Regions from separate parts of the Paenibacillus sp. FSL R7-0312 genome, predicted to be linked through region 1. Evidence: riboswitches for the same ligand, from Rfam matches in the RefSeq annotation. Region 1 holds a riboswitch; the other holds the start of a gene.
What was found. A riboswitch is a leader RNA that binds a small molecule or an ion and turns the genes downstream of it on or off. The one in region 1 is predicted to bind thiamine pyrophosphate.

Region 1 (7,862 bases):
TGATGTCATCAAGGAACGTGAGGGTGAAGCTGCGGCGAATGCTGCCCAGAAGGAAGCTGAAGCAGCCGGCAAAGTTATTGTCAAGGACGCTATCGCCGACATTGCTCTGCAGCAGGTATTGACCCGCCCGACCGATTTCGATGTCATTGCGACGCTGAACCTGAACGGGGATTACCTCTCCGACGCACTGGCTGCGCAAATCGGCGGCATCGGTATCGCTCCGGGAGCGAACATTAACTATCTTACGGGACATGCTATTTTTGAAGCTACTCATGGTACCGCACCTAAGTATGCGGATAAGGATGTTGTGAATCCGGGTTCGGTTATTCTCTCCGGCGTTATGCTGCTTGAGCATCTGGGCTGGCAGGAAGCAGCTGACCTGATCTACAAGGGAATGAGCACCGCCATTAACAACAAGACGGTTACTTATGACTTTGCCCGCCAAATGGAAGGCGCTACAGAGCTGAAATGTTCCGCCTTTGCTGACGAGATTATCAGCAATCTGTAAGCAGACTAACCGGTATTTAACAAGTATAAGCTGCACACACGTGCAGCTTATACTTATGCTTGTGCATCCGCCTGCCCATTCAACATCATTGGTTCATGCTCCGGGGCAGTCTTGCGAAGTGAAATGAACGAAGTGTATGCTATCCAACCTTTAGGAGGTCTTCCTGTGGCCATCAAACGTTATAAAATCACTGTCGTAGGTGCCGGCTTCACCGGCGCGACTACGGCGCTTATGCTTGCCCAGAAGGAGCTTGGCAATGTAGTGCTGCTCGATATTCCTCAGCTCGAGAATCCGACCAGGGGTAAAGCGCTCGATATGCTGGAAGCCGGGCCTGTGCAGAAATTCGATGCCCAGATCACCGGAACTTCAAGCTATGAAGATGCAGCCGATTCCGATATCGTCATTATTACGGCAGGGATTGCACGTAAGCCCGGCATGAGCCGTGATGACCTGGTCAACACCAATGCGGGTATCGTGAAGTCGGTCTGCGAGAACGTGAAACGGGTGGCCCCCGAGTCTATCGTGATCATTCTGAGCAATCCGGTCGATGCGATGACTTATGTAGCTTACAATGCGCTCGGCTTTCCGAAGAATCGCGTAATCGGACAATCCGGCGTACTCGATACCGCGCGTTACTGTACATTCATCGCCCAGGAGCTTAATGTTTCGGTTGAAGATGTACGCGGTTTCGTGCTGGGCGGCCATGGGGATGATATGGTTCCGCTTGTGCGTTATTCCAGTGTTGGCGGTATTCCGATCGACACGCTGATCCCAGCGGAACGCATCGCTGAGATTGTGCAGCGTACCCGTGTCGGCGGCGGTGAAATTGTCAGCCTGCTGGGTAACGGCAGCGCTTATTATGCGCCTGCAGCGTCACTGGTTCAGATGACGGAAGCAATCCTCAAGGACAAGAAACGGATTATTCCGGTAATCGCCCTGCTGGAAGGTGAATACGGATACGATAATTTGTTCATGGGTATCCCGGCACTCCTGGGTGCAGATGGCATCGAGAAGATCTTCGAGCTGGAGCTTACGGCAGAAGAGAAGGCGGCTCTGGATAAATCAGCCGATTCTGTACGTGCGGTCACATCAGCAGTAACTGTGTAACTAACGTTAGCCGGCAGCTGCTGAAGCCCCCTTTTGCAAGCTGAATCGGGACTTTGCTTCTGCTTAATCCTATAATGTAAACGGAGGAGATTGGTATGGACCGTATTTTCTATTTCCTGCATATGATCGGCACACTGGCGCTTGGCTTCTATCTGGTATTGCCGTTTATTCTGAGCGGGACGGCGAAGCTGTCTTCCCCTGCAAAGGAAGGCACCTTGAGTGCCATCGGCGGATTCAACCGCTTTGCCCAGTATGGACTAGTTATCCAGCTGTTGACCGGAGGCTATATGATGTCCAAGGGTGACTATTCTGTCGCCTGGATGATCGTTGTAGTTGTGCTGCTCCTAGCGATGTTTGCGCTTGGCGGCATCATGAGTAGACCTCTGCGCCTGGCTGCGGCCGGAATGCGGGAGAACCGTGATGTCTCTGCCGAAACCGCCAAGATCCGGACCATGAGCCTGCTGCTGATGGTCGTTCTGGTTATCATGATCTTTTTCATGGTGTACCGGCGCCTTATTTAAACCTGGCTCTGATTTATTAGGAAGGACCGGGAGTATCAGAGGCTCTGGCAGCTTAGGCTGTCAGGGCTTTTTGTTGTGTATGACACTGAATCAGATCCGTCTGAAGGACGATATGTTCTTGTCTCAGGACCCCCGCTGAATTCCCCGGAAGATGGGCCAAAGGAGGGACAATGTATGTGAAAAATCGAACACAAGGTGCCTCCGTGGAGGTAACCGGGCCAAGTGTAGCTGACGGATGCGTAGAAGGCCCTGCTGGAGGTAACGGCGGCGAACAAGATTATTGCATTGAAGGCAGCGGCGGATCAGCTATAGACAGGACTGCAGAGAACCATACTGGGCATATAAAATAAAAAAGGCCATTTTCCTCGTGGAAAGCGGCCTGTAATCAAACGAGATACCTCTATTTCGATACGATCCTGCCGTCCATCATCACAAATCTGACTTTCCGGAGACTGGCTATATCCTTAAGCGGGTCGCCCTCAATCACAAACAGATCCGCCTTCTTGCCAGGTTCAATTGTTCCAATCTCATGTGCCAGATTGCAGATCTTCGCACCGGTTGAAGTGGCGGCTGTGATAATCTGCATCGGGGTGAGACCGGCTTCGCCTAACAAACGGATTTCCTCCCAGGGCATTCCAAGCCTGTACCACGGGCTTATTTCTTCAATAAAATCATCCCCGAGGCCAATCTCTCCGCCAGCCTGGATGAATCTACGGACATTATCTTGTCCTTGTTCTAACAGCGGAGCGCCGAATTTGTCCTGAAACATCTTCGCTACAGTGAGCGTGGGAACGATCCGGATATTGGAGGCTACCATTTGCCGGATCAGGTCATCGTCCAGCCGGTCGTAAATCATATGCGCAGCATCGTTAATTCCCGCATTTACCAGTATCTGAAGGTTATGCGAGCTGGTTACATGAGCAGACACATAAGCACCCATGCTCCGGGCTTCCCTGCAGATACTCTCCAGAAGCTCCTGATTCAGCTGCGGCAGTCCGATTGTCCCGGGATCATAACCGTCTTCCAGCGCTGTTTTGATACAATGTATCCCTTGTTCTAATACCTCGCGGACCTTCAATCTGGCTTCATCCGCACTTCCAACTCCGATAGGGGCCTGCCCGCCATACCCGCCGGGAGCCGTGAAGACTTTGCCGGTTGTGATTATTCGGGGAAAAGATCTGCGGTCCAGCGCTTTTGTATGTACCATCACGTCATCAAGCGTTGCTGCAGTTGTCATCCCCTCGTCACGGATCGTGGTTATTCCTTCTGAGAGGCAGGCAGCTAAATATTCCTTGTGGTACCCGTGAAGCGGCTCGTTATTAATGAATTTGAAGCCGGTGTGTGCATGGGTATGAATAAATCCCGGCAGGACGACAAGCCCCTCAAGATCTATCACCGTGACTGGGTTATGCTCCAGCCTGCTGCTCCCTTGCCCGGCAACCGTACCGAACCGGCCATTAACAATTTCAATGCTCGCGTTGTACAGCGGCGGACGCCCGGTTCCGTCGATTAACGTCGCGTTAGTCAATCGTATAATTTCATTTTCATTTCCCATGGCAGAACTGACCCTCCCGTGAAGACTGAAGACTTCCAAGAGAAAGTATAGGATATAAGAATGTCCGGATATATATAATATTCTCATAGAAACCGTTCATTACTTACCGTATCAACCCTTCCAGCTCAAAAATGCCGTGTTCCTGAAAGTCAGTGATAATCTGGGGCGTCAGCAGGGTGAGTAATTCACTTAAAGTGCACCAGCGGTAATCGGTATGCTCTTCCGAGAGCTGGATTTCGTCACGGGCTGCACGGCATAAATAGGTGATAATCACTACCTGTCTTGCAGGGTCCGTGAGCAGGGTTACCGCGTAAAGGATACGTTCTGTCGTAAACGAAAGTCCGGTTTCCTCAAGAATTTCTCTTTCCAGTGCAGCCTCCAGGCTTTCACCGAATTCGATTTTGCCTCCGGCACATTCCCAGCTTCCGGCACCTGCAGAATCGGCGGCAGCCCGCTTGACGAGGAGGATTCTGCCCTGGTACAGGATGACACCTTTGTCGGCAACGATGATGGTTTTTGATTTTTTGGACATGAGGATAACTCTCCTTCTGCAGGCTCTATAATGCACCGGGGAACGCGTTGGACTGAAGATTTTCTGTTTGGCCGGCTGCCCTATGTGGTAAGTAAAATAACGTAAAGCGTTTTTTGCTAGGTAAGTATGATGCATAAACACCAGACTTTTAGCCATCCTAACATGATTAGTAAAACAGTATAACGGTACAGCGAAAGGAGAATGGATTATGCCAGACACCAGCAAACAACCCGTCAAAACCCTGCCTCCACAGGTACAGGACCAGCAGCCCGGAATTGAAAGCGAGATGAACCCGCTTCCGGAGTTTGAAACCTCGGCTTACAAGGCAGCAGGCAAGCTGCTGGGCAAGGCCGCGCTCATTACCGGAGGGGACAGCGGAATCGGTCGTGCCGTCGCCGTTCATTTTGCCAAAGAAGGGGCGGATGTAGTGATATCCTATCTGAATGAGCATGAAGATGCGGAAGAAACCAAACGCCAGGTGGAGCAGGAGGGGCGGAAGTGTATTCTGATCTCCGGTGATATCGGAGTTGAGGCCTTCTGTCAGGATCTGATTAATAAAACCATTGAGGGACTCGGCAAGCTGGACATCCTGATTAACAATGCGGCAGAGCAGCATCCGCAGGATAAGATTGAGGACATTACCGCCGAGCAGCTGGAGCGGACGTTCCGGACGAATATATTCTCCATGTTCTATCTGACCAAGGCAGCGATGCCCCATCTGAAAAAAGGCTCCACGATCATCAACACCACATCGATTACGGCGTACCGTGGCAGCCCGCAGCTGCTGGACTATTCGTCCACCAAAGGAGCGATTCTCAGCTTCACCCGCTCCCTGTCGATGAATCTGGCGGACAAAGGTATCCGCGTGAACGCGGTAGCACCGGGACCGATCTGGACGCCGCTGATTCCGTCTACGTTTGACGCGAAGAAGGTTAGTGAATTCGGCGGCACCCAGCCGATGAAGCGTCCGGGACAGCCGGAAGAGCTGGCGCCGGCCTATGTATATCTGGCTTCTGACGATTCCTCTTATGTGAGCGGTCAGGTCATGCATGTGAACGGTGGCGAGATCGTTAACGGCTGACCATGGGCACTGCTTTGTAAGCCGGATAAGTTTATACAGGTTTAAGGCATCAAAGGTTCAAACAGATGAAAAGTCAGCCGGAAGGCTGGCTTTTTTGCCGCTTAAACCTGCTGGATTTAATAACTGAATCTATTAAAGAATAGCTCTTACAGGAATAATATGCTAATATACAAACTGCAAGAACAATAGAATATGAACGATCACTAGGGGTGCCGCAAGGCTGAGACGAACATATCTGTTCGGACCCTTTGAACCTGATCTGGTTTATACCAGCGTAGGGAAGTGGAGAATGAATAATGCAGCGGGGGTAACGGCTTACCCGGTATTCCTGCTTATATTCCGGACTGCTTCCTGATACAGGGGGCGGTCTTTTTGTATTTTCCGGAATGCCGTATAGAGGGGGAGGTGAAGGTGTTGAAAGAAATCCATTTGATCTCGGACGGGAGGCTGAATCCGGAGCAGTATGCCAAACTGGCTGCTGCTGTACATCCCATGGTGGATTATATCCATCTCCGGGAAAAAGCTCTGTCCGCACAGGAGCTTCTGGCTGCCGCAGAGCGGTTGCTGCAAGCGGGGGTTCCGCCCTCTAAGCTGGTCATTAATGACCGGATAGATGTGGCTTTGGCAGCAGGGGCAGCCGGCGTCCAATTGGCCTGGCACAGTCTGCCGCCTGCCGGGGCGCGCGGCATTGCCCCGGGCCTGCGGCTGGGCAGGTCGGTGCATTCCCAGGAGGAAGCGGCACGCGCTGGACGGCAGGGAGCGGACTTCTGTCTGTATGGACATGTATTCCCCACGGCCTGCAAGCCCGGACAGCGGGAACGGGGCCTGGCGCAGTTGGAAGTGGCCGTCCGCTGCAGCAGTATACCGTTGATTGCCATCGGAGGCATCACACCGGGCAATACCAGGTCAGTTCTGTCAAAGGGTGCTGCCGGAATAGCCGTAATGTCCGGGATATGCGGAGCGACGGACCCTGCTGGCGCCGCTGAGGCCTACAGATCATCCGTTCAGGCCGCAGCGTGTGCTGAAGTCCTGAATGAAGCCCCCGCACCGGGCAAAGGAGGTGAACAGGAATGAATTTGACTGTTAACGGACGCAGCGGAAGGTATGAAGAGAGCTGCCGGACTCTGGCTGATCTTCTGGCCCGCCCGGAGTGGACCGGGAAGCTGGTTATTGTGGAGCTGAATGGTGAGATTGTCGGCAGGGATGCTTATGGAGATACCTTTCTGGATGAGGGGGACCATGTTGAACTGGTTCATTTTGTCGGCGGAGGCTAGGCGGGCCTTGCACGCGCAGCAGACGGAACAATGCAGATACGTAATTTAGCTTAAGGCAGTGACTTATCACAGGAGGCGATATGATGCAAGATCCATTGGTAATTGGAGGAGTTACTATAACGAGCAGACTGTTCATCGGGACCGGAAAATACAGCCGCAACACCCTTATTCCCGAAGTGATTGCCCGCTCGGGATCACAGGTTATTACGGTTGCCCTGCGCCGGGTAGATCCGGAGAGCAAGGAGAATATCATCAGCCATATTCCTTCCCACATGACCCTGCTGCCCAATACCTCTGGTGCACGCACCGCAGAGGAAGCGGTACGCATTGCCAGGCTGGCAAGGTCAGCGGGGCTGGGAGACTGGGTGAAGATTGAGGTTATCAATGATCAGAAATATCTGCTGCCTGATAATACCGAGACGATCAGAGCCACGGAAATCTTAGCTGCTGAGGGTTTCGTTGTTCTGCCCTACATGAGTCCTGATCTGTCAGCCGCACTCCGGCTGAAGGCGGCCGGAGCTGCAGCCGTCATGCCGCTGGGAGCGCCAATCGGCTCTAACCGCGGGCTGCAGACCAAGGAGCTGATCCGGATTCTGATATCAGAAACGGGTCTGCCCATCATCGTGGATGCTGGTATTGGCAGACCCTCCGAAGCTGCTGAGGCGATGGAAATGGGCGCAGCCGCTGTGCTGCTGAACACGGCAATTGCCACCGCCCGGGACCCGCAGCTGATGGCGGAGGCATTCCGCGAAGCGGTGTCGGCGGGGCGGAAGGCCTATCTGGCCGGGCTGGGTCCGGTGGAAGAGACAGCCGCAGCTTCTTCGCCGCTGACCGGATTTCTGGCCTGACTGATGCTGTTTAAGAAGAGGGAGGAAGGACATGAGCTTTTATGATAGGCTGAACCGGATGGACAAGCATTCCTATGAGGGGGTATGGAAGCAGTATACTGCGCTCGATGTGAAGCGGGCACTTCGTCTGGAGCAGTTGGACGAGGACGGGCTGATGGCATTGCTGTCACCGGCAGCAGAGCCTTACCTGGAAGAGATGGCGCAGAAGGCGCATAGACTGACACGTGCTCAATTCGGTCATGTGATGCAGCTGTTTACACCGATGTATGTGGCTGATTTCTGCGTCAACCATTGTACCTACTGCAGCTTTAGCTCTATCTATGATTTTCCGCGCAAAAAACTGACACTGGAGGAGGTCCGGCGGGAAGCGGAAACGATCGCAGCCACAGGGCTGCGCCACATTCTGATTCTGACCGGAGAATCCCGGAATCAAAGT
Region 2 (7,862 bases), 5.8 Mb from region 1:
AAGCCGCCCGATTTCATCAGGCTTGCCCGGAGGAACCAACTGGGGCAGGCCTTCAAGCCCGGTAAAAACCATGGCGGTCTGTAGCCGCAGCAGCCTTCTGCGGATCATAATGAAGAAGAGCCAAGAGCTAACCACGAAGGCTATTAAGAACCCCAGTATTGCAATCGAATACCATTTGTCCAGGCCTGCGGCATATTTTGCATTCTTGATTTCTTCGGGAATCTGCATGACCATGAAGCCTTCTCCGGCTTCAGCCTGATCCCCTACAAAAGCAACAATCGCCAGCGGTTTAAGCGCCGTGCTGTCCTTCATGAAGGACACCGCCTCTACGGCTGTCCAATAGGAGGGTACTTCCTTGACGGAGTATCCGCCCTGCAGCAGCGGGGGACCTGAGGGCTCCGTGATCAGTTGTGTTCTACCCTCGTTATCTACCCAGAATATTCTGGCCAGATGATAGGTTTCGCTCAATGACCGGAGCCGCTGAGTGATACCCTCCGGCGGCTGGCCGAGCAGCTTACGCGCTTCGTCATGCCACATGAGTTCCAGCTTGCCAACACTGGAATACAGGGCATACTCCTTAGGAGTGTCTTCACGGGTGAATCCACCGAAGATGCTATACAGTGTGATAGTGATTGGAACAATAACAGGAATGAACAACAGCGCAGCCAGAATAATAAGCAGATAACGGAAGAGCAGGGAACGGCGCAGAGATTGGAACCGCCTTAACCCCTTCATCCTCTCACCCGGTAACCGATACCCCTGACCGTCTCAATAATCTCCGGCGCAGCCGGATCAAGCTCCAGCTTCTCGCGCAGATAACGGATATGTACCATAAGTGTCTTGTCGCCTTCAATATAGCTTTCGCCCCAGACGGCTTCATAAATCTGCTCCTTAGTCAGAACCTGCCCAAGATGCCGCAGCAGGTAAGAGAAGATCTGGAACTGCTTGCCGGTAAGCATAATCTCCCGCCCGCTCGCAGCTTCCATAACTACACTGCTGCCCGGCCTGACCACCAGATGCTTAAGCATCATGGGAGCAGGTGCAGCAGTGCCGCTTCTTCTTAAGAGGACCTCCATTCTGGCCGCCAGCTCATCGGGATGAAACGGCTTGGTCAGATAATCATCGGCGAAATCCAGTCCCTGTAGCTTATCGTCAATAGAGGTGCGAGCCGAGAGCATCAGGATCGGCAGCTCCGGATAGGCCCGCTTCAGCCGTTGACCAACGGTGAACCCGTCAAGTCCCGGAAGCATCACATCCAGTATCACCAGTTGGCAGCCCTCAGCCGCTTCCAGCGCGCCTTCTCCGCTCTCCAGCCAGCGGACAGCATACTCCCGTTCCCGCAGATCCGCTGATACTGCGTTGCCTATCTCACGGTCATCTTCTACATATAGTACTGTAACACCCACGCAGAATTTCTCCCCTCTCTCCTTCAAGTAACATAACAAATCCCCGGAAACAGGCAGTGTTCAGGGCTGCGCTCCGGGGAGAATGGATCTTGCTAATTCAGGCACTGAATCCGAAATGTGCCGGCGGCTTCTCTTCCGGCTTCCCGAAGAGATACCCCTGCCCCAGATCCATGCCGAGGTCACGGCAGAAGAGAAACTCCTCACGGCGCTCGATTCCCTCGGCGAGCACCTTTGCACCGAAATCCCTGGCCCGGGAGATAATATCCCGCAGAATGGTCTGCTTGCCCTTATTCTGATCGCAGAAGCTGATCAAATCACGGTCGATTTTGACATAATCAGGCTGCAGGCTGGACATCAATTCTACCGTCGAATACCCCGCACCGACATCATCCAGCGCAACCAGCATCCCCTGCTGGCGGTATTCGGCAAAAATGGCGCGGAGATGCGACATATCGTTTATTTTTTCCGTTTCCACCACTTCAAATACATAATCCTCGGGATTCTGATCCAGCCGCTGAATCGTCTCAAAGGTATGCGTGAGACAGTACTTAGGATTATAAATAGAGGAGGGCAGGAAGTTAATGAACCGCTTGATGCCCTTCGGCAGCATTCTTGCACTCGTCTCAATGGCTGAGATCCTGGCGGCGCGGTCAAGAAAGGAATGGAATCCTGTGCGCCGGGCAATCTCAAACAGCTCATACGGCTGAAAATGATTCCCTTGCGGCAGCGGCCGCAGCAGCAGTTCAAAGCCAATAATCTCTTCGGAGAAATTCACAATCGGCTGCATGTGGCTGCAGAAATCATGGCTCATAATAATCGAAACCAGATTCTCGCTGGAAAAGCGGACCTTCAGCTGATCGAGAGTCAGCCAGCGCTCCAGAGAAATGCGGGCTCCTCTGCCCTTAATACACAAAGACAAGGAGATCTGCTGCTGCTCCTCGAATACCTCCAGCCGTCCTAACAGATCCAGCAAATCTTCTTTGGAGCGGTAAGGGATGATACAGGTCCTGCTTGTCCCGAATACTTCATATCCTGCATTCCTTACCGCAGCGGCAAGCGGAACAGAATAGGGGCGCAGCTTCAGCTCCCCTTCATCTTCAATCGGGTCTATGTCAGCGCAGTCAACACAATTCATAGTAATCGCCTCCGCCTCAGGATGTCAAAATACTGAGGCAAGTATAGCATGGTTTCCCATGTCCCATCTATTATTTGCGAGATGCACAAGTGGAAACGGATACCGTCCTTTTTAAAGGACGGTATCCGTTTCAGCGAGAAATAGAAGGATAAGTTATCGTGTGAAACCTGTAACTTCTTATATTTGCACAACACGGCGAGGCCTTTCCCGAACCCTACGGCTCAGGAAAGGCCTGATCATAAACATTGCCTCTATTATTATAATGGACCGGGTCCTTTCAGTACCGTTGCTTACTTACTTGGATACCGCAGCTGCTCCCTGCCATACACCGTGTTCCTTATTTTTACCCATATATTCAATCCGTGTCGGAGATAGCTCCAGGATTACATAGTCGGGATCATCCGGTCCCTTGAACCATTGCTCCAAGGATGTGTTCCATACTTTCGAACGCAAACCCTCATCTTTGGTGACAGCTACTGTGGCTTCAATCTCCAGCACATCCTTGCCGCCACCCTGCTCGTAACCCAGCAGCAGGCAAGCATTCGGATTATCCTTAAGCTCCTCTACCTTATGGGTCTTGCGGTTCGTAGCCAGATAAATGTTCAATCCGTCATGAAATACCGCCATATAACGCACCTTAGGTTTGTTGCCGGCTTCTATCGTGCCGAAGGACCCGAACTTGTTGTCATCCAGCGCCTGTATGATCGTTTTCTCCAGCTCTTTGTTATCCATTGACGAGAAAGCTCCTTTCGAATTCATGTGAACATAAGTTTATATATTCACATCCGCAGTTTGGATTTATTATAAAAACTGTGCTTATTATAGTGTACCCGTTCGGTTCATAATGAATCCGGATTATGTTCATAAATTCACCCAGAAGGAGTCTCTCCCCTTGAAAAAATTAATCTGGATCGGCTGTCTCTCCTATTTCGTCATCGGGCTTGCCCATGTGGTACTGGGCTCTATTCTGCCTGTGCTGCTTCAGCATTATGACCGCAGCTACAGTGCGGGAGGCGAGCTAATCTTCAGCCAGTTCGGCGGCTTCCTCGCCGGTGTGCTGGTCTCGCCGCTGCTGAACCGCCGCTTCGGCAAACGCGGCGGCATCCTGATCGCCACCGGAATGCTGCTCTGCGCCGAAACGGCCTATGCCTTCCTCCCGCCCTGGGGCTGGATGTACGTGATTGCGGTAGCCGCAGGCTTCGGCTTCGGCATGATCGAAGCCGTCATCGGCACGATTATTATCGCAGCAATCACCGAAGGAACAGCAATTGCTATGAGCAGGCTGGAGGTGCTGTTCGGTGTAGGCGCACTGCTCATGCCGCTGGCCGCAAGTCCGCTGATTGCCGCCGGCAGCTGGAGGCTGGCTTTCCTGATCGTTGCCGCCTTTTCTCTGGTTTCACTGCTCTTCTGGGCGAAGAGCAGCTTCGGTCCGCTCCAGGGTGTGCTGGATGAGCGGCCTTTACGCACTGCCGCTGCCGCTGCCTTCGCAGACGCAACAGCACCCGGAACAGTATCCGTTGCCGGTAAATCCGGACGCCTGCCGTACAAGGGCAAACAGTGGGTACTCCTTGGACTGTTCATCGTCTTCTTCTTTCTCTATGTAGGTACCGAGATGAGTCTGGTCAATTTCATGCCGGCGATCTTCATCGCCAAGCTGGGCATGAGCGAAGCTGCGGCAGCGCTGACGGTTACCTTCTTCTGGCTGGCTATGTCGGCGGGCAGACTGTTCGCCGGTGTGGTTGCCGAGCGGATTTCCTACCGCATCTACGTGCTCCTCAGCTGCTTCGCCGCTTTGCTGCTGCTGGTTATTTTCCCGTTCGCCGAGCACCGGATTGCCGCATTCGCCGTCATTCTGCTGCTCGGGCTGTTCATGTCCGGCATCTTCTCCATCGCCCTAGTCTTCGCAAGCAAGCTGCTGCCCGGTGCGGAGGAATCCACGCCAAGCATCATGATCGCCTCGGGCGGAATCGGCGGCGCGGTGCTGCCGCTGCTGACCGGCTGGTCCATGGACCATATGCAGGTGGCCCAGACCTCAGGGCTTCTGGCCGCTTTTGCCGCCGTATTATTCCTGCTTAGCGTGGCTGCCTGGAAAATCGGGTAATATAGCAAGAGATCAATATCCTGTGAATAAGGACGGAATCCGTATATGGCTGAGCTGCACTCCGACAGACCCGAACCGCTGCTGCATACTGCATTGCTGCAATTCATTTTCCCCTTCTCCCTCAAGGCCGGACAGGACCAAGAACTGGCCCAGCGTCTGCAGCAGGACGGGTTTACGCGTTTTTTTCTCGATAACAAGGATCTTGAGCATGCCTATTACGGGGAGGGCTACTGCGTCTCCCATGAGAGAATGGAGCGCAGCTACCTGCCGTTCGCCGCTCATGTCCTCTTTCCGCGTGAGAAGGATGCTGATTCCTTCCGCCGCTTTTCCCGGGTGAACAATCTGCAGTGCCAGCTTGAAATGCCGTTTCAATCCGTAAATTTCCGCGTGCTGTCCACGGATGTGTTCCTCTGTCCGTTTGATTTGGGCTTCCTGACCATAAGAACGGCTATTGAAGAAGAGCATCTCTCCTTCAGCACTGCGCTGGAATTCGCCGACCGCTTCCGTACACTGGAGGACGTATCCTACCAGGATAAGCAGTCCTTTATCCATTGTCATAAGAAGTCTTTCGGCCAGGTGGAGGATTTCGTATTCAAGAATCTGATTGCCGGGCTGGAGCCGTTTCTCGACCCTGCGGAGATCGATGGCGCGTATTTCGAGACCTTGCCTTTTTTCGTGGACGAACGGATGCTGGTGCAGGCTTTCTACGGCTTCAACCGCGAAGAAGAATCGGAGGAGATCAGTACCCTGCTGCGCTACCGTGCCTCCCAGCTGGATGGGCTGAGTATGGAGGGCAAGCCTTATACCAGTGCCAGCGATCCCGAATATATCGAGCAGTACACCTCTGAACATTGCTACAGCCGCTGGGGGCCGGACACCTATTATATGACCAATGAGCAGACCTTCTGCTGCCTGAGCCGGGCCGAATCTGACATCGCCACCCCGTTGATTAACCAGATGTACGGGGAGTATTATTATGGGCTTCTGCTGAGTGTTTTTCATAAAATCGTGCTGCTGAAGCTGGCCAATCTGCATTCCCGGCTGCGCATCAACCACGATTATGACGAGATCGAGAATCTGATCTTCCTGATTAATAAGTTCTCGGCCAAATTCTACTTTTTGGAGCTGATTTCGCAGTCGCAGGGACGGGAGATCTTCTTCCAGCTGCGCAAGGTTTACGGCAACGACGCCCTGTTCGATGAAGTGAAGATGACCTTGAATGACCTGTTCCAGTATCAGGATAAATTCCAGGCCAAACGCCGGGATACGCTGCTGATGGTCCTGACTGTATTTACGGTAATAAGCGGGATTTACGGGATGAATCAGGTCATTGAGGACTTGAAGGCACCGATCGATTGGAGCAAAATGCTGGAGTACTCTGCGTTTGAGTACCTGGCGCTGTTCCTCACCTTCTCCGGGATCGCAGTCAGTCTGGGCCTGACGCTGAGAGAGGTGTGGAACGGAATACGCAGCCGCCGTAAGAAGCGGTTCTATGATAGGGATTGAGGGGGAGGCTGGACAACCAGGAAGCTGGCGTCTATAATACACCGTAAGAACATAGCAATACCCGTGAACTTCATAGAACCAGGGGTGCTGGAATTGGCCGGCTGAGATTGTATCCCACAAGATACTGACCCTTATACCTGATCTGGATAATGCCAGCGTAGGAATCTTCATTCAACCCCGAGCCCCTTCATAGGCCTGAAGTTGAGCTCACCTTGCGCAAGTAACTGGCGTCCCGGTCTCCGGGGCGCTTTTTGGTATGGGTTACTCTGAATTTTGGAAGACTAGGGATTGCTGGAAGGAGAGAGAAGAGAAATGGGAGTCAAAAAAGTATTACCGCTGCTGCTCAGCTCTATGCTGGTTATTGCGATAGCCGGATGCGGGGGCGGAAACAGTAACGCAGGAAATGCCGGAGGCAGCACACCTGCCGCCGGGAGCAGCACCGCTACACCTGAAGCAACCGCAGCCGCCAGTACCACCGACGCGCCTATAGAGCTTACCCCGGTTAAGATTGCGCTGGACTGGACGCCGAACACGAATCACACCGGCCTGTATGCCGCCAAGGAGCTGGGGTATTACGCTGAGGAAGGTCTGGATGTAGAGATTGTGCAGCCTGGCGCTGCCGGGTCTGACACGATGGTTACTTCCGGTGAAGCCCAGTTTGGCATCAGTGCACAGGAGGCGCTCACCCTGGCCCGCCTGCAGGATGTGCCGCTCGTATCTATCGCCGCTATCATTCAGCATAATACCTCCGGCTTTGCCGCTCCGAAGGACCGCAATATTAAGACGCCGAAAGACTTCGAAGGCAAAACCTACGGAGGCTGGGGCTCTCCTGCGGAAGAAGCGGCCATGAAAGCGATCATGGATCCGGAAGGCGGAGATGTCAAAAAAGTGAAGCTGGTAAACATTGGTGAAGCCGACTTCTTCACTGCGGTGAAACGCGATATCGACTTTGCCTGGATCTTCTACGCCTGGACCGGGATCGAAGCCGAACTGCGCGGCGAGCCGCTGGATATGCTGTACCTGAAGGATTATGCGCCGCAGCTGGATTACTACACACCGGTGCTGACCACCAGTGAGAAGGAAATTGCCGAGCATCCGGAAGTGGTGAAGGCTTTCCTCAAAGCTACGTCGAAAGGATATCAATACGCGATCGATCATCCGGAAGAGGCGGCCACAGTCCTGTCCGATGCAGTGCCTGATCTTGATCCCGAGCTGGTGCTGGCCAGCCAGAAATGGCTCAGCCCGAAATACAAGGACGATGCCGCCCGCTGGGGGGAGCAGAAGCTTGAAATCTGGCAGAATTACGCAGAGTGGATGTACGGCCTGAAGCTGCTGGACAAACCGCTGGATGCCGCAAGTACATTTACGAATGAATTTTTGCCGGAAGGCCAGTAAACACCGGGTGGAATAATACTGACCCTAACTTACATGAGAGGAATGAATAATAAATGGCTAATACACTGCTTAGCATTCAGGTAATTCCCAAGACTCCAAACAATGAGGATTCGATCCCTTACGTGGACACTGCGATTGAGGTAATTCAGAAGTCGGGGGTCAAGCACCAGGTGAATCCGCTTGATACTACCATGGAAGGCGAGCTCACGGAGCTGCTGGAAGTTGTACGTCAGATGCATGAGGCACTGATTGCCTCCGGCAGCCCGAGCGTGATCTCCCAGATCAAGATCGCCCATAATCCCAGCGGTATTAGCATGGA

Region 2: linked by a shared signal. The riboswitch ahead of MKX70_RS03625 (ABC transporter substrate-binding protein) and the one ahead of MKX70_RS28750 (thiamine phosphate synthase) in region 1 are both predicted to bind thiamine pyrophosphate.

Annotation. Positions count from the first base shown of each region.
Region 1 is NZ_JBBORE010000001.1:6,603,114-6,610,975, reverse strand. Features, by position in the region: gene icd (NADP-dependent isocitrate dehydrogenase) at 1-508, shown strand, start outside; gene mdh (malate dehydrogenase) at 674-1,615, shown strand; gene MKX70_RS28775 (hypothetical protein) at 1,711-2,136, shown strand; gene MKX70_RS28770 (hypothetical protein) at 2,313-2,486, shown strand; gene MKX70_RS28765 (amidohydrolase family protein) at 2,537-3,691, opposite strand; gene MKX70_RS28760 (NUDIX hydrolase) at 3,795-4,223, opposite strand; gene MKX70_RS28755 (SDR family oxidoreductase) at 4,432-5,304, shown strand; TPP riboswitch at 5,500-5,602, shown strand; gene MKX70_RS28750 (thiamine phosphate synthase) at 5,716-6,378, shown strand; gene thiS (sulfur carrier protein ThiS) at 6,375-6,578, shown strand; gene MKX70_RS28740 (thiazole synthase) at 6,662-7,426, shown strand; gene thiH (2-iminoacetate synthase ThiH) at 7,458-7,862, shown strand, end outside.
Region 2 is NZ_JBBORE010000001.1:851,517-859,378, forward strand. Features, by position in the region: gene MKX70_RS03595 (sensor histidine kinase) at 1-735, opposite strand, end outside; gene MKX70_RS03600 (response regulator transcription factor) at 732-1,406, opposite strand; gene MKX70_RS03605 (EAL domain-containing protein) at 1,504-2,541, opposite strand; gene MKX70_RS03610 (pyridoxamine 5'-phosphate oxidase family protein) at 2,836-3,273, opposite strand; gene MKX70_RS03615 (MFS transporter) at 3,434-4,642, shown strand; gene MKX70_RS03620 (hypothetical protein) at 4,688-6,148, shown strand; TPP riboswitch at 6,219-6,329, shown strand; gene MKX70_RS03625 (ABC transporter substrate-binding protein) at 6,461-7,543, shown strand; gene MKX70_RS03630 (thiamine-binding protein) at 7,597-7,862, shown strand, end outside.